Linked DNA regions of Streptomyces venezuelae. The protein of the gene in region 1 interacts with the protein of each later gene in a pairwise test. Links are inferred from orthologs where the notes say so. Each region holds a gene or a part of one and is shown on either strand. Other genes may lie near its edges.

Region 1 (11,121 bases):
CAGCGGCTGGCCCGCGAGGAGGCGCTGACCCGGACCCTGGCGGGCCGCAACCCGGACCTCGTCGTGTGGGGCGAGAGCAGCGTCGGGTTCGACCTGGCGGACCGGCCGGACGTCGCCCGCCGCATAGCCGCGCTCTCCCGCGAGGTGGGCGCGGACATCCTCGTGAACGTCGACGCGCGCCGCTCCGACCGGCCCGGGATATTCAAGAGTTCCGTCCTGGTGGGCCCGGACGGGCCGACCGGCGACCGCTACGACAAGATGCGGCTCGTGCCCTTCGGCGAGTACATACCGGCGCGCTCCCTGCTCGGCTGGGCGACGTCGGTCGGCAAGGCCGCGGGCGAGGACCGTCGGCGCGGCGACCGGCAGGTGGTCATGCGCACCGGCCGTGACGTCCCGTCCGGCCAGGGCGACGGCCTCCGCGTCGGCCCCCTCGTCTGCTTCGAGTCCGCGTTCCCCGACATGAGCCGCCGGCTCACCCGGGACGGCGCCCAGCTGCTGCTCGCCCAGTCCGCCACGTCGTCGTTCCAGCACAGCTGGGAGCCCCGGCAGCACGCGTCGCTCGCGGCGGTACGGGCCGCGGAGACCGGCCGCCCCATGGTGCACGCCACGCTCACCGGTGTCTCCGCGGTGTACGGCCCGGAGGGTTCGCGCGTCGGCGGCACGATCGGCACCCCCGCGAGTGCCGCGGCCCTGTACGACGTGCCGCTGGCCACCGGCGAGACGGCGTACGTGAAGTTCGGCGACTGGCCCGTGCACGCCGCCCTGCTCGTGCTCCTCGCCCTGGGCCTGATCGAAGGCCTGCGCACCCTGCGATCTTCCGGGCGGGCGGCCGACAGGGCCACCCCCGGGACTACCCCAGGCCCCGCTCCTGAGCCGCGCGAACCACCCGCTCGCACAGCTCATGGGTCGCCAGCGCGTCCCGGGCGCTGAGCACCTTCCCCGCCCGTACTGCGTCCAGGAAGGACAGCACGACCTGTTCGATACCGCGCTGACGGGCCACCGGCACCCAGTCGCCGCGCCGCCGCACGCTGGGCTGGCCCTTGTGGTCGACGATCTCGGCGAGATTGACGACCTGCCGCTTGGTGTCCTGGCCGGAGACTTCGAGGATTTCCTCGGTGGAGCCGCTCAGCCGGTTCATCATGCCGATCGCGACGAACCCGTCTCCCGCGAGCTGTACGACCACGTGGTGCATGAGCCCGTCCTCGACGCGGGACCGCACCGTGACGTCGTCGATCGGACCCGGCGCGAGGAACCGCAGTGTGTCCACGACGTGGATGAAGTCGTCGAGCACGAGCGTGCGCGGGTCCTCGGGCAGGCCCACGCGGTTCTTCTGCATGAGGATCATCTCGCGGGGGTGCTCGACGCACTGTGCGTAGCCGGGCGCGAAGCGGCGGTTGAAACCGACCGCGAGGCTGACGCCGCGCTCCTCGGCGAGGCGCACGAGCCGCTCGGAGTCGGCGAGTTCGTACGCGATGGGCTTGTCCACGTACGTCGGCACGCCCGCCTCGACGAGCCGTGTGACGATCTCGGGGTGTACGGCGGTCGGCGCGTGTACGAACGCGGCGTCGAGGTCCTGGGCGAGCAGGGCGTCCAGGTCGGTGTGGCAGCGGGACTCCGGGATGTGGTGGACGCCGGCGACCCGGGCGAGTGTTGCGGGCGTGCGCGTCTGCAGGTGCAGTTCGACCCCGGGCAGGGTGGTGAGGACGGGCAGGTACGCCTTCTGCGCGATGTCGCCGAGTCCGATGCAGCCGATCTTCACCACTGTTCTCCTGTCTGCTGTCCGCCTACCGACGACTGTCGCCTGCCTGGTGCCGCTCGGTGGCTCCGGTCGTCGTTCCCGCAGCATACGGGGGTTGCGGGGGACGCCAGTCGGCGATGGAGGAGAAGCTGCGCATGACGAAGTCGGGGCCGAGGCGCGTCACCGTCGAGACGAGGGCGTCGCGTACGCCGATGAGCGGGCCGCTGGTGAGGTGCGTGAGACGGGCGGCCCGTGCGGCACGCCGGACGATCTCGGTGGTGCGGGGGACGCGGGCCGCGCTGTAGGCCGCGAGGCCCGCGCCGAGGTCGGCGCCCCGCGGCACGTGGTGGGCGAGGACCACGGCGTCCTCGATGGCCTGGTTGCCGCCCTGGCCGAGGCTCGGCGCCATGGCGTGCGCCGCGTCGCCGATGAGGGCGACGCGACCCCGGTGGTACGCGGGGAGCGGCGTCGTCAGGTGACGGACGTCGTTGCGCAGGACGTCCTCCGTCCTGACGGCGTCGATCAGGTCCGGGATCGGGTCGTGCCAGTCGGCGAAGCGGCGCCGCAGCTCCGCCTTCTCGCTGTCCGGCGCCCTGCCTCCCTCGGGCAGCCGGGCGGTGGCGTACGCGTACACCCTGCCGTCCTTCAGCGGATGCGTGCCCCAGACACCGCCGCGGCCCCAGGTCTCGTGCGGCGCGAAGGGCCGGTCCGGCGCCGGGATGACGAAGCGCCACGCGGTGAACCCCGCGTACACCGGTCCGGGATGGGCCGGGAACAGGGCTGCGCGCACGGCGGAGTCGATGCCGTCGGCGCCGACGACGAGGTCCGCCTCGATGTCACCGTCGTCCGTGGTGACGACGGCGGGGCGGTCCGCGGTGCCGGGGTCCGTGAGGCGGGCTCGCGCGCCCGTGCGGAGCGACTTCTCGGGCAGCGCGGAGACCAAGAGGTCGACGAGGGTCGCGCGGTGCAGCATGACGAGCGATCCGCCGTACGCCCGCTCGGCCGTGGCGGCGCTCGTACGCACCAGCCACCGGCCGTTCTGCGCGCGCATCCCGCCGTCGCCCTCCCAGGCGGCGAGCGCGCGGACCCGGTCTCCGAGGCCGAGGACGTCCAGGGCGCGCTGCGAGTTGGGGGCGAGACCGATGCCCGAGCCGACCGGCTCCAGGGAAGCGGCGCGCTCCAGGACGGTCACCCGCCAGCCCGCCGCGTGCAGCCCGATGGCCGCGGCGAGCCCGCCGATGCCGGCGCCGATGACGACGGCATGGGGCTGTGGCTCCAGGGCTTGGTTCATGGTTCCCCCTTCTGAAAACTACAGGTGTAGTGAGCGGCCGGTACGACCGTACTACACCTGTAGTGCGCCAGGTAAGGTTTCCGTCATGGCCGTACGCAGCACGGGGGCTCCCCGCACCGAACTCATCGCCGACGCCGCCCTCGCCCTGCTCGCGGAACGCGGCATGCGCGGTCTCACCCACCGCGCCGTCGACGAGGTCGCGGGACTCCCCCAGGGCTCCACGTCCAACCACGCGCGAACCCGGCTCGCCCTCTTGGAGGCGGCGGTACGACGGCAGGCCGAGCGCGAGGCGGAACTCCTGAACCCCGCCGAGATGCCCGACCCGTCGGCGGGGCGCGAACAGGTGGCCGCGGCACTGGCCCTGGCCCTGCACCGGTACCTGACCGGAGACCATCGCCACCTCCTCGTATCCCGCTACGAGTTGGCCATGGAGGCGACCCGCAGGCCGGAGCTGCGGGCCTATTACGACGCGGCCGGCGCCCGGTTCAGAGAGCCTCTGATGGCCCTGCTCCGCGCCGCGGGCTCCACCACGCCGGAACGCCACACGCTGTCCCTCGTGGCCTGGTGCGACGGGCTGATGTTCTCGTGCGTGGCGGGTTCGTTCCACGCCGCGACACCGACGGAGGAGGAACTGCGGAGCAGCGTGGGGGAACTGCTGCGGGGGATGCTGGACGGCTGAGGCGGGGCGTCGGGTCTGTCACCCGTGCGGGGCAACCTCACGGGTTCCCGAGCCAACTTCGGTCGGACCCAGCAGAGTTGCGCAGATGCTTCGACCGACGACCAGCACCGCCGCCGCGCTCCTCGTCACCGCGGCCGTCTCTGCCGCCGCCTCGGCCGCCGTCACCGGCTGCACGAGCGTCGAGCGGCCCTCGGGCCCCGGCCCGACGGCGGCCACCGCACCGCAGCCCGCGCCCCGTACCGACGGCGAGCAGCGCCCGAAGATCGTGCAGGCCCCGGCACGGGAGGCCCTGCAACGCATGGACCCGCCCCGCAGTCCGTCGCCCCGGAAGACGGACGGTAGCCCGAACCCCGCTTCCCTAGCCGGCCCCTCCGCCCAGCCCCCGTCCCGCACGCACCGTTCGGCGCCAACGCCCGGCACCGCAGCCGCCGCCCCCGCGCGCGGACCCGCCGCCGCACGCCCCGACGCCGGAGCGACCCGCCCCGCCCCCGTCGGAGCCCCCGCCGCTCCCGTCACCGACGTCTGCGCCCTCGGCGAGACCTACGGCAAGTGGCGCCCGGACAGCCCCGAAGCGGTCATCTGCCGCGACACGTACGGCCACTGACCCCGCGGCACGCCCCCCCGCCCCAGCAGACCGCCCGACGCACCCCCGGCACCTCCGGAAACCCCCGCCCGACCGACCCCGCCGCGCGCCCCTCTCTCTCCGAGACCCCCGCCCCAGCAGACCGCCCGGCATACCCCCGGCACCCCCGGAAACCCCCGCCCGACCGACCCCGCGGCGCACCCTCACCCTTCCGGGAACCCCCGCCCCGGCCGATCGCCCGCTTACTCCTGCTCAGCCGGGCCCCTGCCCCTCACCCCCGCGCCTCCTGACTCACCTTCGCTCCTCCTCACTCCTCCTCGCTCCCCTCCCCCACTTCTCCCTCCAGGCGGGTGATGGCGTCCCTGATGCCCCTGCCGTAGCCGTCGTCCTCCAGCGCGCCCACCGCGCCGCGTGCCCGGCGCAGATGGCTGCGGGCGGCTCCCGGGCGGCCCAGCTTCACATAGTCCGCGGCCAGGTTCAGGTGCAGCGAGGGGTAGAAGCCGCGCACCGCGAGCGACTGGTGGTGTTCGTTCAGACGCTCGTCCGTGAGCTCGTCCGCCGCCGACAACGCCCGCAGGTCCCACGCCAGTTCGTCGGAGGGGTCGGCCTGCGTGTCCGCCATGTAGTGCGCGAGGGTACAGCGGTGCAGCGGGTCGCCGTCCTCGCCGATCTCTCCCCACAGACCGAGGAAGCGGTCCTGAGCCTCCTCGCGGTCGCCTCCGTGATGCAGCATGACCGCCTGCCCGATCCGCGTCATCATCGCGTCCTCCGCCGTCTGCTCCTGCTGCTCCGTCACCGGGTCCTCCGTGGTCGTACGGCCGTCGCCCCCATCCCTCACGACGCTAGCCGCCACCACTGACAATCACGGTCAGGCACGGACGGGGGCGGGCCGCTCACCCGTTCCGCTCGGCCAGCCCGGTGACGCTCGCGGCCGGGCCCCACCGGACCTGCGTCAGCCGAGGTCCGGGATCCGCCAGTCGATCGGCTCGTGCCCCTGCGCCGCGACCGCTTCGTTGATCTGCGTGAACGGGCGGGAGCCGAAGAACTTCTTCGCGGACAGCGGCGAGGGGTGGGCGCCCTGCACGACGATGTGCCGCTCCTCGTCGATGAGCGGGAGCTTCTTCTTGGCGTAGTTGCCCCACAGAACGAAGACGGCGGGGTCGGGGCGGTCGGCCACCGCCCGGATCACCGCGTCCGTGAACTTCTCCCAGCCCTTGCCCTTGTGCGAGTTCGCCTCGCCGGAGCGCACGGTGAGGACCGCGTTGAGCAGGAGGACGCCCTGCTTCGCCCACGGCATCAGGTAGCCGTTGTCGGGCACGGGGTGGCCGAGTTCCTCCTTCATCTCCTTGTAGATGTTCCGCAAGGAGGGGGGCGTCTTCACGCCGGGCCGCACGGAGAAGCAGAGCCCGTGGCCCTGCCCCTCGCCGTGGTAGGGGTCCTGGCCGAGGACGAGGACCTTCACCTGGTCGTACGGCGTCGCATCGAGGGCGGCGAAGACCTCCTCGCGCGGAGGATAGACGGGGCCCTTCGCCCGCTCCTCCTCGACGAACTCGGTGAGCTCCTTGAAGTAGGGCTTCTGGAGCTCCTCGCCGAGGACTCCGCGCCAGGACGCGGGCAGCATGGCGATGTCGGTCACGTCAACAACCTCCGGTGTGCGGTCACTTCTCACTGAAGAACCTACCGGCGCCCACTGACAACCGACCCGCGTCCCCCCATCCGCCGGCGGCTCACCAGCTGGTCTTGCGCTGCAGCTCCCACATCATCATGATCGCCGACGGGTCGAGGGCCCGCTCACCGCCCGCGATCTCCTCGCTGGACATGATGTACTGCTTGCCCTGCCACAGCGGCAGCAGCCTGACGTCGTCGACGAGGATCTCCTGGGCCCGCTCGAACTGGTCGACCACGGCGCCCCGGTCGGTCTCCTTGCGCTCGCGCGGCAGCACCTCGTCCGTGATCTCCTTGGACGGGTAGGGCGTGTTCAGCACGTTCTTGGGGCCGACGAACGGCGCGATGAAGTTGTCCGCGTCCGGGAAGTCGGGGAACCAGCCGCGGCCGAAGACGGGGTACTCGCCGTTGCTGTAGCCCTCCTGGAACTCGGTCCAGGGGCGGCTCTTGAGGGTGATCTTGAACAGTCCCGAGCCCTCCAGCTGCCGCTTGAGCTCGGCGAACTCCGGCTCGGTCGCCGAGCCGTAGCGGTCCGTGGTGTACCAGAGGGTGAGCGGCACCGGCTGGTGGATGCCGGCGTCGGTGAGGATCTTCTTGGCCTTGGCGGCGCTGGGGTTGCCGTACTTGTCGAAGAACCCGGTGGCGTGACCCGTGAGACCCCTGGGGACCATCGAGTACAGCGGCTCCACGGTGTCCTTGTAGATCTTGTGGGCGATGGCGCCGCGGTCGACGACCTGTGCGACGGCCCGCCTGACCGGCAGTTTCCGCGCCCACGGGTCCTTGGTGTTGAACACCAGGTAGCGGATCTCGGTGCCCGAGCCCTCGACGAGCTCGATGTCCTGCTCGTGCCTTCCCCGGCCCTGCATGGCGACGATGTCCTCGGAGGCCAGACCCCGGAAGGTCACGTCGATCTGCTTGTCCTTGAGTGCGTCGACCATCGCCGAGGACTTCTTGAAGTAGCGGATGGTCACGGCGTCGTTCTTGACGTCGGCCGCGCCTTCGTAGTGGTCGTTCCTGACCAGTTCGGCCTTGTCGTTGGGCGTGTACGCGTCCAGGGTGTACGGGCCCGAGCCGGTCAGTTCGTCGCCCTCGCGGAGCTTGTCCGCCGGGTACTCCTTGGGGTCGACGATCGACATGGCGGGGGTCGCGAGGACGAAGGGGAAGGTCGCGTCGGCCTTCTTGAGGTGGAAGACGACCGTCAGGTCTCCCTTGGTCTCGACCTTGTCGAGCGAGCCGAGCAGACCGGTGGGGCCGCCCTTGGCGTTGATGGTGCGTATGCGGTCGAAGGAGTACTTCACGGCGGCGGCGTCCAGTGGGTCGCCGTCGGAGAACTTCAGGCCCTCACGCAGCTCACAGGTGTAGACCGTGCTGGACGCGTCGCTGAACTTGCAGGACTCGGCGGCGTCCGGCTCCGGCTCGGTGGCCCCCGAGGGAAAACTGAGCAGCGTCTGGAAAACGTTTCTGTAGAGCTCCCACGAGCTGTCCCAGGCCTTCGCCGGGTCCAGGGTGCTGGGCGCGCTCATCGTGCCGACGGTGATCTGCTCCTCGTCGTCCGACCCTTCGGACGACAGCATCCCGCAGCCGGCGAGCAGCGACATGGACGCGATCGCCGCCACCGGACGCAGACCCCTGATCCGCTTAGCAGGGGGAACTTCACTGAACACGCGCACGCTCCTCGATCGGCCATGCCATGGGGTCGGGAGACAATATCGCAGTGCCCCGCCGGGCCAAGTCCTGGCGCCGACAGGGCACTTGATGCGCGGAAACATCACCGAAAGGGCTTCTCCGCCGGGTGTGCGGCCTTCGTCAGCCGACGCCCGCATTGAGGAAGATGCCGCCATCGACCACGAGTGTCTGGCCCGTGATCCAGTCGGACTGGGCGGACGTGAGGAACGCGGCCGCGCCCCCGATGTCCTCCGGCACGCCGAGCCTGCCCAGCGGGTAGGAGGCCGCCGCCTCGGCTTCGCGGCCCTCGTACAGCGCCTGGGCGAACTTCGTCTTGACGACCGCCGGCGCGATCGAGTTCACGCGCACCTTCGGGGCGAACTCGTGCGCGAGCTGCAGGGTGAGGTTGACCATGGCGGCCTTGCTCATGCCGTACGCGCCGATGAACGGCGAAGCGGAGACGCCGGCGATGGACGCGATGTTCACGATCGCCCCGCCGTTCTCGCTCTGCCAGGCCTTCCAGGTCTGCTGGGCGAAGCCGAGCGCCGAGATGACGTTGGTCTCGAACACCTTGCGGGCCACGTTGAGGTCAAGATCGGCCATCGGGCCGAAGACCGGGTTCGTACCGGCGTTGTTGACCAGGAAGTCGACGCGGCCGAAGGCCTCCATGGCGCGCTCGACGGCGACCGCCTGGTGGGCCTCGTCGTGCGCCTTGCCCGCGACACCGATGACACGGTCGGCGCCGAGCTTCTCGACGGCCTCCTTCAGTGCGTCCTCGTTGCGTCCCGTGATGCAGACCCGGTCGCCGCGGGCGACCAGCGCCTCGGCGACGCCGTATCCGATGCCGCGGCTCGCTCCCGTGACGAGCGCGGCCTTTCCGCTGTCCTGCACTGCCATGATCTCTGCCTCCGCTTTCAGGTCAGTTGAGCGGGCCGCCGGCCACGTACATGACCTGTCCGGAGACAAACCCGGCCGCGTCGCCCGTGAAGAAGGCGATGGCGTTGGCGATGTCCTCGGGGCGGCCGACGCGCTGGACCGGGATCTGGGTGGCGGCAGCGGCCTGGAAGTCCTCGAAGCCCATGCCGACGCGCTCGGCGGTGGCCTTGGTCATCTCGGTGACGATGAAGCCCGGGGCGACGGAGTTGGCGGTGACACCGAACTTGCCGAGCTCCTTGGCGAGGGTCTTGGTGAAACCCTGCAGGCCGGCCTTGGCGGCGGCGTAGTTGACCTGGCCGCGGTTGCCGAGCGCGGAGGACGAGGAGAGGTTGACGATACGGCCGAACTTGGCGTCCACCATGTGCTTCTGGCAGGCCTTCGACATCAGGAAGGCGCCGCGCAGGTGCACGTTCATGACGGTGTCCCAGTCGCTCGCGCTCATCTTGAAGAGGAGGTTGTCGCGGAGCACACCGGCGTTGTTGACGAGGATCGTCGGCGCGCCGAGCTCTTCGGCGATACGGGCGACGGCGGCTTCGACCTGGGCCTCGTCGGACACGTCGCAGCCGACCGCGATCGCCGTGCCACCGGCCGCGGTGATCTGCGCGACGGTGTCCTTGCAGGCGGCCTCGTCGAGGTCGATGACGGCCACGGCGCGGCCCTCGGCGGCGAGCCGTACGGCGGTCGCCGCGCCGATGCCTCGTGCCGCGCCGGTCACGACAGCGACACGCTGCTCTGTGGTGGACATGCTGGTTCTCCTCGCCCTTGGGATGCGGCTCTACGGGATGGAGCTCTACGGAGGCCAACGGTACGCCCCGCTGGTGAGCGACCGCTTAGTACCTTCGGCTGGACGAGACGCTAGAAGCCCTGGCACCGGGTGTCAACGGCCCGCAGGAGAGGTATGACTCTTTACCGCACCAGCAGAGCGAAGAGCCGGTTCACCTCGGCCTCGGGATCCACCGTCAGACCGGTGTGCACCGGGCCGGGCTGGAGCACCGTGGAGCGGGGCGCGATCAGCCAGCGGAAGCGCCGCCCCGCGTCGTCGCGCTCGGCCTGGCCCGCGGCCTCGCCGCCCCGGCAGATCCGCTCGACGGCGCCCAGCGCGGCCCGGATGCCCGCCGCGTCGGCCGCCGGGTCCAGGGCGCGGAGCTTCGTCTCGTCCAGGTGCGTGCGGGCGGCCACGTAGGACTTGGCGCGGCAGTACAGCACGACGCCCGCGTTGAAGTGCTCACCGCGTTCCACGCGCGGCACGACGCGCACCAGCGCGTACTCGAAGACGTCCCGTACGGGCGTGGTCTGCTCGGTCACCGGTTGGCGCCCTTCGGTCCGGCACCCGGCAGGGTGATCCGCTCGTGGATGGTCTTGGCGCGCGGCAGGAGGGCCGCCACGTAGGCCCGGCGCACGTCGTCGGGGTGGTCGAAGCCCGGCTCGTCCGCGAGCCACTCGTCGGGCACCTCGGCGGCGACCCCGGTGAGCAGCTCCTCGGTGACGAGGGGGGCGAGCTCGGCGGCAGCCGTCGCGATGTCGGGCCCGTAGGGGGCGAGGACGTGGTCCGACGCGTCGTAGGGCTTGGCGGCCGCGGTCTCGGCGGTGCGCCAGTTGTGGTGCCAGATCATGCTCGCCCCGTGGTCGATCAGCCACAGGTCGCGGTGCCATACGAGGAGGTTCGGATTGCGCCAGGAGCGGTCCACGTTGTTGATCAGCGCGTCGAACCAGACGACGCGGCCGGCCTCGGCCGGGTCCACCACGTGGGCGAGCGGGTCGAAGCCGAGGGCGCCCGACAGGAACTCCATGCCGAGGTTGAGGCCGCCGCTGGCCTTGAGCAGCGCCTGCACGCGTTCGTCGGGCTCACCGAGGCCGAGGACCGGGTCCAGCACGATGCCCGTGAGCCGCGGCATCCGCAGGCCGAGCCCGCGGGCCAGCTCTCCGCAGATCACCTCGGCGACGAGTGTCTTGCGGCCCTGTCCCGCGCCGGTGAACTTGAGGACGTACGTTCCGTACGTCCCGTGGTCGTCGGTCTCGACGAGCCCGGGCAGTGATCCGCCTTCCCTCAAGGGTGTGACGTAACGGACCGCGGTGACGTGGCTGAGCATTGGCCCAGATTACAGAGTTGAACGGAGTGTCCCGCCGCCCCGTACCACTGGACATGACGACATACGAAGAGACGCTCCCCGGACCCGGCCGCCGCACGGTCGTGGCCACGATCGGCGCCGCGGGCCTGGCCGCCGCCCTCACCGCGTGCGGGGGCGGCGGGAGCGGCGGCGACAGCACCGCCGAGGGTGACGGAGGCGGCGTCCTCGCCAAGACCGCCGACATCCCCGTGGGCGGCGGCAAGGTCTTCAAGGACGCGGAGGTGGTGGTCACCCAGCCCACGAAGGGCGAGTTCAAGGCGTTCTCCAGCCTCTGCACCCACAAGGGGTGCCCGGTGACGAGCGTGGAGAACGGCACCGTCAACTGTCCGTGCCACGGCAGCAAGTTCGACATCGCCGACGGCAGCGTGCGGGGCGGGCCCGCGCCGAAGCCGTTGCCGGCCGTCGCGATCGCCGTGACCGGCGGCTCGATCAAGC
Region 2 (11,198 bases), 1.6 Mb from region 1 along the record:
AGGAGAAGTCCGGCATCATCAAGCAGGACGCCACGGTGATCATGGCGCAGCAGCCGGTGGACGCCGCGCAGGTCCTGCTGAAGAAGGCCGTCGAGGTCGACGCGACGGTCGCCCGCGAGGGCCTGGAGTTCGGCGTCGTCTCCCGCCAGGTGGCGGTCGGCGGCCAGCTCCTGACGCTCCGCGGCCTCGGCGGGGAGTACGAAGAGGTGTTCCTGCCGCTGCACGGCGAGCACCAGGCGCACAACGCCGCGGTGGCGCTCGCCGCCGTCGAGGCGTTCTTCGGCATCGGCTCGCAGCACGCGCGCCCGCTGGACATCGACGCCATCCGCAAGGCGTTCGCGACGGTCTCCTCGCCGGGCAGGCTCGAAGTGGTGCGCCGTTCGCCCACCGTCGTCCTGGACGCCGCGCACAACCCGGCCGGCGCCCGCGCCACCTCCGCCGCGATCAGCGAGGTCTTCGACTTCAGCCGGCTCATCGGTGTGGTCGGCGCGAGCGACGACAAGGACGTGAAGGGCCTCCTGGAGGCCTTCGAGCCGATCTTCGCCGAGGTTGTCGTCACGCAGAACTCCAGCCATCGCGCGATGGACGCGGACACCCTCGCCGGACTCGCCGTCGAGGTGTTCGGCGACGACCGCGTGCAGGTCGAGCCGCGCCTGGACGACGCCCTGGAGGCGGCGATCACCCTCGCCGAGGAAGAGGGGGAGTACGCGGGCGGCGGCGTCCTCGTCACTGGTTCCGTCATCACGGTCGGCGAGGCCCGACTGCTCCTGGGGAGAGGCTGAAATCCTGTGCGTACGCTCTGCGCTTCGACGCTGATCGGCGAGTTCTTCGTGATCGGCTTCGCGGGCCTGGTCGCCATGAAGGACGACGACCTGTCCATGGGCACGGTCTGGACGGTCTGCGGCATCGCGATGGCGGTGAGCCTGCTGCTCTGCGGGATGGTCACCCGGCCCGGCGGGGTGCAGCTCGGCTGGGCCCTCCAGGTCGCGCTGATCGCGAGCGGTTTCGTGGTGCCGACGATGTTCTTCCTCGGCGCCGTCTTCGCGGCCATCTGGTGGGCTTCGGTCCACTTCGGCCGCAAGATCGACGAGGCCAAGGCCCGCTTCGCGGCCATGGCGGAGGGGCAGCCGGAGGCCGGAGGTAACGCGGCGTAGCCGACCCCGGTATCGTGCGGCCCAATCCCACCCGATCGCATCGATCGTACGAACACCTCTTGGAGCCGCACATGAGCCAGCGCACCCTCGTCCTGCTGAAGCCCGACGCCGTCCGCCGTGGCCTGATCGGCGAGATCATCGGCCGCATCGAGCGCAAGGCGGGCTGGACGATCTCCGCGCTGGAGCTGCGTTCGCTGGACCAGGAGACCCTGGAGCAGCACTACGGCGAGCACAAGGGCAAGCCCTTCTACGAGCCGCTGGTCGCCTTCATGTCGTCCGGGCCCGTCGTCGCGCTCGTCGTCGAGGGCGAGCGGGTCATCGAGGGCGTGCGCGCGCTCGCCGGACCGACCGACCCGATCGCCGCGGCGCCGGGCTCGATCCGCGGCGACTTCGGCACGATCGTCCGGGAGAACCTGATCCACGCCTCGGACTCGGAGGAGTCCGCGGAGCGCGAGCTCAAGATCTTCTTCCCGGGCGTCGGCTAGTCCGATCAGCCGGACCAGTCAGGCCGGTCAGACCAGTCGGACCAATCGGATCAGCCCGACACGCGACTTTCTGACTTCATGTCAGAAGTACGCCGTTCCTGCCCCGGACGGCCGAAGGAATTCGGCCGTCCTTTGGCATATGCGCCCCCATTGGGGGAACCCGTGCCTCCGATGGCACGTCTCCAAGAGCGAGGCGGCCCATCATCTGCTGACAATGGCGAAGACCCTAGCGCCGTGTTCGCGCAGCCGAGACTACGATGGAAGCCTCCACTGCCACACAGCACCCACCTCGCCTACCTAAAAAGCCATCACACGCTCCACTAGGGAAGGCCAGACGCATCCTCATGGGGAACAACATGTCGTTCATCGGCCGTGACATGGCTGTCGACCTCGGGACCGCCAACACGCTGGTGTACGTCAGGGGTCGGGGGATCGTACTCAACGAGCCGTCCGTCGTCGCGATCAACACCAACACCGGTGGCATTCTCGCGGTCGGCGCAGAAGCGAAGAAGATGATCGGGCGCACGCCCGGCAACATCGTCGCGGTGCGCCCGCTGAAGGACGGCGTGATCGCCGACTTCGAGATCACCGAGCGCATGCTCCGCTACTTCATCCTGAAGATCCACAAGCGGCGCTACCTCGCCCGTCCGCGCGTCGTCGTCTGCGTGCCCTCCGGCATCACCGGCGTCGAGCGCCGCGCCGTCATCGAGGCCTCCTCGCAGGCCGGCGCGCGCCAGGTGCACATCATCGAGGAGCCCATGGCCGCGGCCATCGGCTCCGGCCTCCCGGTCCACGAGGCCACGGGCAACATGGTGGTCGACATCGGCGGCGGCACCACCGAGGTCGCGGTCATCAGCCTCGGCGGAATCGTCACGGCACAGTCGATCCGCGTCGCCGGCGACGAGCTGGACAACGCGATCATCCAGCACATCAAGAAGGAGTACTCCCTCCTCCTGGGCGAGCGCACCGCCGAGCAGATCAAGATCACCATTGGTTCGGCGTACGACATGGACGCCGACGAGCACACCGAGATCCGCGGCCGGGACCTGGTCTCCGGGCTGCCCAAGACCGTCGTCATCTCCGCCGCCGAGGTCCGCAAGGCCATCGAGGAGCCGGTCAACGCGATCGTCGACGCGGTCAAGACCACCCTCGACAAGTGCCCGCCCGAGCTGTCGGGCGACGTCATGGACCGAGGCATCGTCCTCACCGGCGGCGGCGCCCTGCTGCGCGGCCTCGACGAGCGGCTGCGCAGGGAGACCGGTATGCCGATCCACATCGCCGAGGACCCGCTGGACAGCGTGGCGCTCGGCTCCGGAAAGTGTGTCGAGGAGTTCGAGGCGTTGCAGCAGGTGCTGGACGCCCAGCCGCGCAGATGACCTGACGCGCGAAGATCCGCCGTACGAGTGCCTGCCGACTCGTGCGGCGGATCGTTGATATAGAGGCAAGACACGCAATTCCCCTGAGGCACGACAATTCCCCAGAACCTCGTGGAACCCGCAGTTTCCACGGAATCCGATTGAGGAAGGCACGCCGCCGCACGTGAGGGACACACGAGAGAGCCGGCTGCTCCTGGTGCTGCTGGTAGCCATCGCGTTCGCTTTGATCACGGTGGACATCCGCGGCGGTGAGGACTCACCGGTCGACGGTGCCCGCCAGGCCGCCGCCACCGTCTTCGGTCCGGTCGAGGAGGGCATGTCCTCCGCCGTCGACCCGATCGGCAACGCCATCGGCGCGGTGCGCGACTCCGGTGAACGCCACAACCGCATCGCCGAACTGGAGCGCCAGAACGCCGCGCTGAAGGCCAAGCTCGGCAGCGACGACCGCAACCGCAGCCGCGTACGCCAGCTCGACAGCATGCTGAAGACAGCGGGCGCCGGGCAGTACGGCATCAAGGGCGCCGAGGTCATCGGGATAGGAGCGGCCCAAGGCTTCTCCTGGACCGTCACCATCGACGCCGGCGCCAACGACGGCATCAAGCGCGACATGACCGTCCTGAACGGCGACGGCCTGGTCGGCCGCGTCACCACGGTCGGCCCGAACACCTCGACCGTCCTGCTCGCCAACGACCCCGACTTCACCGTCGGCACGCGCATGGAGAAGACCGACGAGCTCGGCTTCGCCACCGGACAGGGCGACCGCCCGCTCTCCGTCCAGCTGCTCAACGGCAAGGCCGAGGTCAAGAAGGGCGACCGCCTGGTCACCTTCGGCTCGCGCAAGGACAAGCCGTTCGTGCCGGGCGTCCCGGTCGGCGAGATCGTCCGCGTCGACCCGTCGGGCGGCGACCTGACCCGCAACGTCTACGTGAAGCCGTACGTCGGGTTCACCAAGCTCGACATCGTCGGCGTCGTCGTCGAAGCACCCCGCGAGGACCCGCGCGACACGGTCCTGCCGAAGAAGCCCGAAAAGCCCAAGCCGACCCCGACCGTGACCGTCACGGCCACCCCGTCGGGACGGCCGGTGGACGGCGCCGACGCCGGCAACGACGAGCAGTAGGAGACCGGACCCATGCGCTTCAACCGAATCCTGCTGTCCGCCACCCTCGTCGTCGTCGCCCTGGTCATCCAGGTCAGCGTCCTGGCGCGGCTCCAGCTGCCGGGCGCCGTCCCGGACCTCGTCCTGCTCACCGTCCTCGGCCTCGCCCTGGTCTACGGCCACGTCGGCGGCGCCCTCGTCGGCTTCGGCGCGGGCCTCCTCGCCGACTTGGCACCGCCCGCCGACCACGCCGCGGGCCGGTACGCGCTCGTGCTCTGCGTCATCGGCTACCTCGCGGGCCTCGCCAAGCCCGACGGCGGCCGGCTCCGTTCCGCCACCGGGCCGCTCGTCGTGGTGGTCAGTGCCGCCATCGGATCGACGCTGCTGTACGCGGGCGTCGGCGCCCTCGTCGGCGACACCGCCGCCCGCCATGTGGGCCTGGTCGGACTCCTGTTCACCGCCGCGCTCTACGACCTGCTGCTCGCCCCGTTCACCGTGCCGCTGATCATCGCGCTGGCCCGGCGTGCCGACAACGACCCGCTCGGGGAGAACGGACCCGCCAACAAGGCGGCCGACGTCTCCTCCGGCTGGCTCTCCTCCGGCACCGGCCTGAGCATCGGCAACCAGCGCGGCAGCGGCCTGCGCGCGAAGGCCGCCAAGGCCCGCGTCGCCCGCGCCGGACGCATCAAGGGGGTCAAGCGCCTGTGACCAACATCCCCGAGACCGGACGGACCCCACGCGTCCAGATCCGTCTCGTCATCATCCAGATCCTCGTCGTCTCCCTCCTGCTCACCCTCGGCGGCCGCCTCTGGTACCTCCAGGTCCGCAACGGCGACGAGTACGCCGAGGAGGCCTCCGGCAACCACGTCCAGCAGGTCGTCCAGCCCGCCGTGCGCGGCTCGATCCTCGACGCCCGGGGCGTGCCCATCGCCGACAACGAGACCCGACTCGTCGTCTCCGCGTCCCGCACCGACCTGATGAAGATGAAGGACGACGGCAAGGCGGTCCTCGCCAAGCTCGCCGACGTCCTCGACATGACGCCCGAAGAGGTCGAGGGCAAGGTCCGCCTCTGCGACGCCAAGACGCCGCAGCCCTGCTGGAACGGCTCGCCCTACCAGCCCATCCCGATCACCGACGAGGCGACGCCCAAGCAGGCCCTGCAGATCCGCGAGCGCTCCGAGGACTTCCCCGGCATCACCGCCGAACCCACGGCCGTCCGCCGTTACGCGGCCCCCGGCAAGTCCAACACCGCGCAGGTCCTCGGCTACCTCTCGCCCGTCACGGACGAGGAGATCAAGAAGGCCGAGAACACCGACTCGCCGTTCCTCCGCTCGGACATGGTCGGCCGCTCGGGCCTGGAGCGCACGTACGACAAGCAGTTGCGCGGCAAGGCCGGCGTCACGCGCTACGAGGTGGACAACCTCGGCCGTGTCATCGGCGAGGCCGACGCGGACGCCGCGCGGCCCGGCGCGAACGTCGTCACCAGCATCGACGCGCGCGTGCAGGCCGTCGCCGAGTACTGGCTGAACGACGCGATGAAGAAGGCCCGCAAGGAGTTCGACAAGAACACCAACGAGAACTACAAGGCGGACGCGGGCGCCGTCGTCGTCATGGAGAACAAGACCGGACGCGTCGTCTCCATGGCCTCCAACCCGACGTACGACCCGAACGCCTGGGTCGGCGGCATCACCGGCAAGGACTACGCGCGCCTCACCGGCAAGAAGTCCAACTATCCGCTGCTGAACCGCGCCATCCAGGGCCAGGCCGCCCCCGGCTCCATCTTCAAGGTCATCCCCACGACCGCGGCGGTCAACGCGGGCTACGACTTCAACGACCGCTACCCGTGCCCCAGCTCGTACTCCATCGGCGGCCAGACCTTCAAGAACTACGAGTCCAAGGGCCACGGCTCCATCACCCTCGGCCAGGCCCTCGAGGTCTCCTGCGACACCGTCTTCTACAAGCTGTCGCACGACCAGTGGCGCAAGGACGGCGGCAACAAGCCCGTCAAGGACCCCAAGGACTGGTTCTACAAGACCGCCCACCAGTTCGGCCTCGGCAAGGAGACCGGCATCGACCTCCCCAACGAGGTCACGGGCCGCGTCCCCGACCGCCAGTGGAAGAAGGACTACTGGAAGGCCAACAAGGACGCCTGGTGCAAGCAGGGCAAGAAGAGCGGCGGCGACTACGCCGAACGCATCGCCTACGAGAACTGCCTCGAAGGCATGAAGATGCGCGCCGGTGACTCCGTCAACTACTCCATCGGCCAGGGCGACACCCTCGTGACGCCCATACAGATGGCCACGATCTACGCGGCCATCGCCAACGGCGGCACCCTGTACGACCCCACCGTCGGCAAGGCGATCGTCAGCGCCGACGGCCGCCAGGTCGAGGAGATCGCACCGAAGTCGCACGGCAAGCTGCCGTTCGACGCCAAGACGCAGAAGGACATAGACGGTGCCCTCGCCGACGTCGCCACGCGCGGCACGGCGGCCTGGCGGTTCCAGGGCTGGCCGCAGGACAAGATCCCGATGCACGCCAAGACCGGTACCGCCGAGGTCTACGGCAAGCAGACCACCTCGTGGTTCGCGACGTACACCAAGGACTACACGATCGTCATGACGATCTCCCAGGGCGGTACGGGCTCCGGCGCCTCGGGACCCGCCGTCCGCCAGATCTACAACGCGATCTACGGCCTGGACGACGAGGGCAAGCAGGACCTGAAGAAGGCCCTCCTGCCCGAGCCGCAGAAGAACCTGCCGAAGATCAAGCCCGACGGCTCCATCGCCTCCCCGAAGATCAAGCCGTACAAGCCCGCGGCACCCAAGCCGCCGACGGAGCAGCAACTGGCCGGCCCGCCGGCCGACTGGAGGCGCGACTGATGACCGGCAACGGCTTCTCCGTCTCCGGATACGGTCCCGAGCGCTCCGGGGTGTCGCGGCTCCTGGCCCGCGACTCGATAGTGCGTCGGCTGGACTGGCCGATGCTGATCGCGGCGATCGCCCTCTCCGGGATCGGCACCGCGCTCGTCTACTCGGCGACCCGCAACCGCACCGAGCTCGTCGGTGACGACCCGTACTCCTTCGCGCTCAAGCACGTCCTGAACACCGGCATCGGATTCGCCCTGATGATCGGCACCGTCTGGCTCGGCCACCGCACCCTGCGCACGGCCGTGCCGATCCTCTACGGCATCTCCGTCTTCCTGGTCCTGCTCGTCCTCACCCCGCTCGGCGCGACGATCAACGGTGCGCACGCGTGGATCGTGCTCGGCGGCGGCTTCTCGCTCCAGCCCTCCGAGTTCGTGAAGATCACGATCATCCTGGGCATGGCGATGCTGCTCGCGGCGCGCGTCGACGCGGGCGACCGCGAGCACCCCGACCACCGCACGGTGGTGCAGGCGCTCGGTCTGGCCGCCGTCCCGATAGCGATCGTCCTGCTCATGCCCGACCTCGGCTCGGTCATGGTGATGGCGATGATCGTCCTCGGCGTGCTGCTCGCCTCCGGCGCCTCCAACCGCTGGGTCTTCGGACTGCTCGGCGCGGGCGTCGCCGGTGGCGTCGCCATATGGCAGCTGGGCGTCCTCGACGACTACCAGATCGCCCGCTTCGCCGCCTTCGCCAACCCCGCCCTCGACCCGGCGGGCGTCGGCTACAACACCAACCAGGCGCGCATCGCGATCGGCTCGGGTGGTCTGACCGGCACGGGGCTGACCAAGGGCTCCCAGACCACCGGCCAGTTCGTCCCCGAGCAGCAGACCGACTTCGTCTTCACCGTCGCCGGCGAGGAGCTCGGCTTCGTGGGCGCGGGCGCCATCCTGGTCCTGCTCGGCGTCGTCCTGTGGCGCGCCTGCCGCATCGCCCGCGAGACCACCGAGCTGTACGGCACCATCGTCGCCGCCGGCATCATCGCGTGGTTCGCCTTCCAGTCCTTCGAGAACATCGGGATGACCCTCGGCATCATGCCGGTCGCGGGTCTGCCGCTGCCCTTCGTGTCCTACGGAGGGTCGTCGATGTTCGCGGTCTGGGTGGCCGTCGGACTGCTCCAGTCGATCAAGGTGCAACGGCCGATGTCGGCCTAGTGGGGTCCGGTGACGCCGCAGGCATGTTTGCCGTTCGATTTCGCGTCTAGATTCAACTCATGGCGGAGACGAAGCGCGAGATTGAGCGGAAGTACGACGTCAAAGCGGGCACCGAGCTGCCGGACCTCACCGGGGTCGCGGGCGTCGTCGACAAAGGCACGGCGGACCTGGACGCCGTCTACTGGGACACCCCCGACCAGCGGCTCGCCGCCGCCTCCATCACCCTGCGGCGCCGCACCGGCGGCCACGACGCGGGCTGGCACCTGAAACTCCCCGTGTCGCTCGCCGACGGCGTGCGCGACGAGGTCCACGCGCCGCTCTCGGACACGGTGCCGCGCGCTCTGCTCGGCCTCGTGCGCGCCCGGGTGCGCGAGGCCGAACTGGCGCCGCTGCTCCGTCTGGAGACCACACGGCACGTACGGCACCTCGTCGACGCCGAGGGCACCCTGCTCGCCGAGGTCAGCCTCGACGCGGTGCGCGCCGAGCGGTGCGCCCCCGGCGGGGAGCGCATCGGCTGGTCCGAGCTGGAGGTCGAGCTCGCCGACGACGGCGACCCGCGACTGCTCGACAAGGTCGACAAGAAGCTCCGCAAGGCGGGCGTCCGGCGCTCGCTGTGGTCCTCGAAGCTGAACCGGGCCCTGCGCACGACGGCACCGATGGACGGCAAGACCAAGCGGACCGACGACGAGGGCACGGGCCACGCCGTCGTCCACCTTGAGGACGACACACCCGTCTCCTCCGGAGACCACGTCCTCACCCGCCTCCGCACCCAGCGCGACGCCCTCCTCGCCCTCGACCCCGCCGTCCGCCGCGACCTGCCCGACTCCGTGCACCAGATGAGGGTCGCCACGAGGCGGCTGCGCAGCGCCTTCAAGTCGTACCGGAAGATCCTCGACCGCACCGTCACCGACCCCATCGGCGAAGAGCTCAAGTGGCTCGCCGCCGAGCTGGGCGTCGACCGTGACCAGGAAGTCCTCACCGAACGGCTCACCGACCGCATCGGCGCGCTGCCCAGGACCCTCCTCCTCGGGCCGGTCCGCGGCCGTCTGCGCATCTGGACCGTCGCCCGCAGCGCCGGATCCCGCCGCAGGACGGTCGCCGTCCTGGAGAGCAAGCGCTACCTCGCCCTCCTCGACAGCCTCGACGCCCTGCTCGCCGACCCCCCGCTGCGCCCCGCGGCCGCCGCGCCCCCCGAGAAGGCCCTCGTCAAGGCGGCCCTCAAGGACTACGAACGCCTCGCCACCCGTATCGAGCACGCCCTCGGCCTGCCCCCGGGCCAGGAACGCGACGTGGCCCTGCACGACGCCCGCAAGGCCGCCAAGCGCGCCCGGTACGCGGGCGAGGCCGCGACCCCCGCGCTCGGCAAGCCCGCCAAGAAGTTCGCCAAGCGGATGAAGTCCGTCCAGAAAGTGCTCGGCGACCACCAGGACAGCGTCGTCGCCCGCGAGGCCCTGCGCGCCCTCGCCATCCAGGCACACCTGGCGGGGGAGTCCGCCTTCACCTGGGGCCTGCTGTACGGGCAGGAGGAGGCCGCGGGCAAGGACCGCGAGCGGGAACTGCCCGAGGCGTGGGCCGAGGCGTCCCGGGCGAAAGTGCGGTCGGCGCTGGGGAGCTGAACGCCGGGGTACGCTTGATGGTCACCCCTGCCAGCTCATGAAGGTTCGCGATGTCTGCCGAGTCGGTCTTCCCACAGCTCGAAGCTCTGCTCCCGCATGTGCAGAAGCCCATCCAGTACGTCGGCGGTGAGCTGAACAGCACCGTCAAGCCGTGGGAATCCTGCGATGTCCGCTGGGCGCTCATGTACCCCGACGCGTACGAGGTGGGGCTGCCCAACCAGGGCGTCATGATCCTCTACGAGGTCCTGAACGAACGCGAGGGCGTGCTCGCCGAGCGCACCTACAGCGTCTGGCCCGACCTGGAGGCCCTGATGCGCGAGCACCAGGTCCCCCAGTTCACGGTCGACAGCCACCGCCCCGTCGGCGCCTTCGACGTCTTCGGGCTCAGCTTCTCCACCGAGCTGGGCTACACCAACATGCTGACCGCCCTGGACCTCGCGGGCATCCCGCTGGAGTCCAAGGACCGCACCGTCGACCACCCGATCGTGCTCGCCGGCGGCCACGCCGCGTTCAACCCCGAGCCGATCGCCGACTTCATCGACGCCGCGATCATCGGCGACGGCGAGCAGGCCGTCCTCGACATGACCGAGATCATCCGCGCCTGGAAGGCCGAGGGCCGTCCCGGCGGCCGCGAAGAGGTGCTCTTCCGCCTCGCCAGGACCGGCTCGGTCTACATCCCGGCGTTCTACGACGTCGAGTACCTCCCGGACGGCCGCATCGGCCGCGTCGTCCCCAACCGCAGCGGCGTGCCGTGGCGCGTGTCCAAGCACACCGTCATGGACCTCGACGAGTGGCCCTACCCCAAGCAGCCCCTCGTCCCGCTCGCCGAGACCGTCCACGAGCGCATGTCCGTGGAGATCTTCCGCGGCTGCACCCGCGGCTGCCGTTTCTGCCAGGCCGGCATGATCACGCGCCCCGTGCGGGAGCGAAGCATCACCGGCATCGGCGACATGGTCGACAAGGGTCTCAAGGCGACCGGCTTCGAAGAGGTCGGCCTGCTCTCGCTCTCCTCCGCCGACCACAGCGAGATCGCCGACGTCGCGAAGGGCCTCGCCGACCGGTACGAGGAGGACAAGATCGGCCTGTCCCTCCCCTCGACCCGCGTCGACGCCTTCAACGTGGACCTGGCCAACGAGCTGACCAGGAACGGCCGCAGGTCGGGCCTGACCTTCGCCCCCGAGGGCGGCTCCGAGCGCATGCGCAAGGTCATCAACAAGATGGTGTCCGAGGAAGACCTCATCCGCACCGTCTCCACGGCGTACGGCAACGGCTGGCGGCAGGTGAAGCTGTACTTCATGTGCGGCCTGCCCACCGAGACCGACGACGACGTCCTGCAGATCGCCGACATGGCGACGAAGGTCATCCAGAAGGGCCGCGAGGTCTCCGGCTCGAACGA

Evidence for each region.
Region 2: the proteins of DEJ47_RS05110 (region 1) and ndk interact in binary tests that used the Escherichia coli proteins (3 or more experiments, as listed by UniProt). The link is inferred for Streptomyces venezuelae from one-to-one orthologs.

Annotation. Positions count from the first base shown.
Region 1 is NZ_CP029193.1:1,089,828-1,100,948, forward strand. What follows is about bases 4,086-6,940. They hold DEJ47_RS05110 (uracil-DNA glycosylase), read right to left. Parts: upstream 5,928-6,940; coding sequence 5,244-5,927; downstream 4,086-5,243. Other genes in these bases: DEJ47_RS05100 (hypothetical protein), read left to right, coding at 4,086-4,312; DEJ47_RS05105 (tetratricopeptide repeat protein), read right to left, coding at 4,599-5,087; DEJ47_RS05115 (ABC transporter substrate-binding protein), read right to left, coding at 6,019-6,940. In the rest of the region: lnt (apolipoprotein N-acyltransferase), read left to right, coding at 1-930; DEJ47_RS36320 (Gfo/Idh/MocA family protein), read right to left, coding at 851-1,759; DEJ47_RS05090 (FAD-dependent monooxygenase), read right to left, coding at 1,785-3,029; DEJ47_RS05095 (TetR/AcrR family transcriptional regulator), read left to right, coding at 3,115-3,708; more of DEJ47_RS05100, read left to right, coding at 3,794-4,085; more of DEJ47_RS05115, read right to left, coding at 6,941-7,554; DEJ47_RS05120 (SDR family oxidoreductase), read right to left, coding at 7,763-8,518; 3-oxoacyl-ACP reductase FabG, read right to left, coding at 8,541-9,302; DEJ47_RS05130 (DUF3037 domain-containing protein), read right to left, coding at 9,464-9,862; DEJ47_RS05135 (HipA family kinase), read right to left, coding at 9,859-10,647; DEJ47_RS05140 (Rieske (2Fe-2S) protein), read left to right, coding at 10,701-11,121; DEJ47_RS05145 (cysteine hydrolase), read right to left, coding at 11,116-11,121. UniProt on the Escherichia coli protein: Excises uracil residues from the DNA which can arise as a result of misincorporation of dUMP residues by DNA polymerase or due to deamination of cytosine.
Region 2 is NZ_CP029193.1:2,643,583-2,654,780, reverse strand. Bases 1-2,932 are described here. They hold ndk (nucleoside-diphosphate kinase), read left to right. Parts: upstream 1-1,225; coding sequence 1,226-1,639; downstream 1,640-2,932. Other genes in these bases: DEJ47_RS12215 (rod shape-determining protein), read left to right, coding at 1,996-2,932; DEJ47_RS12225 (DUF4233 domain-containing protein), read left to right, coding at 789-1,154; folC (bifunctional tetrahydrofolate synthase/dihydrofolate synthase), read left to right, coding at 1-782. In the rest of the region: more of DEJ47_RS12215, read left to right, coding at 2,933-3,015; rod shape-determining protein MreC, read left to right, coding at 3,179-4,132; rod shape-determining protein MreD, read left to right, coding at 4,145-4,819; mrdA (penicillin-binding protein 2), read left to right, coding at 4,816-6,990; rod shape-determining protein RodA, read left to right, coding at 6,990-8,186; DEJ47_RS12190 (CYTH and CHAD domain-containing protein), read left to right, coding at 8,246-9,802; DEJ47_RS12185 (TIGR03960 family B12-binding radical SAM protein), read left to right, coding at 9,853-11,198. UniProt on the Escherichia coli protein: Major role in the synthesis of nucleoside triphosphates other than ATP. The ATP gamma phosphate is transferred to the NDP beta phosphate via a ping-pong mechanism, using a phosphorylated active-site intermediate.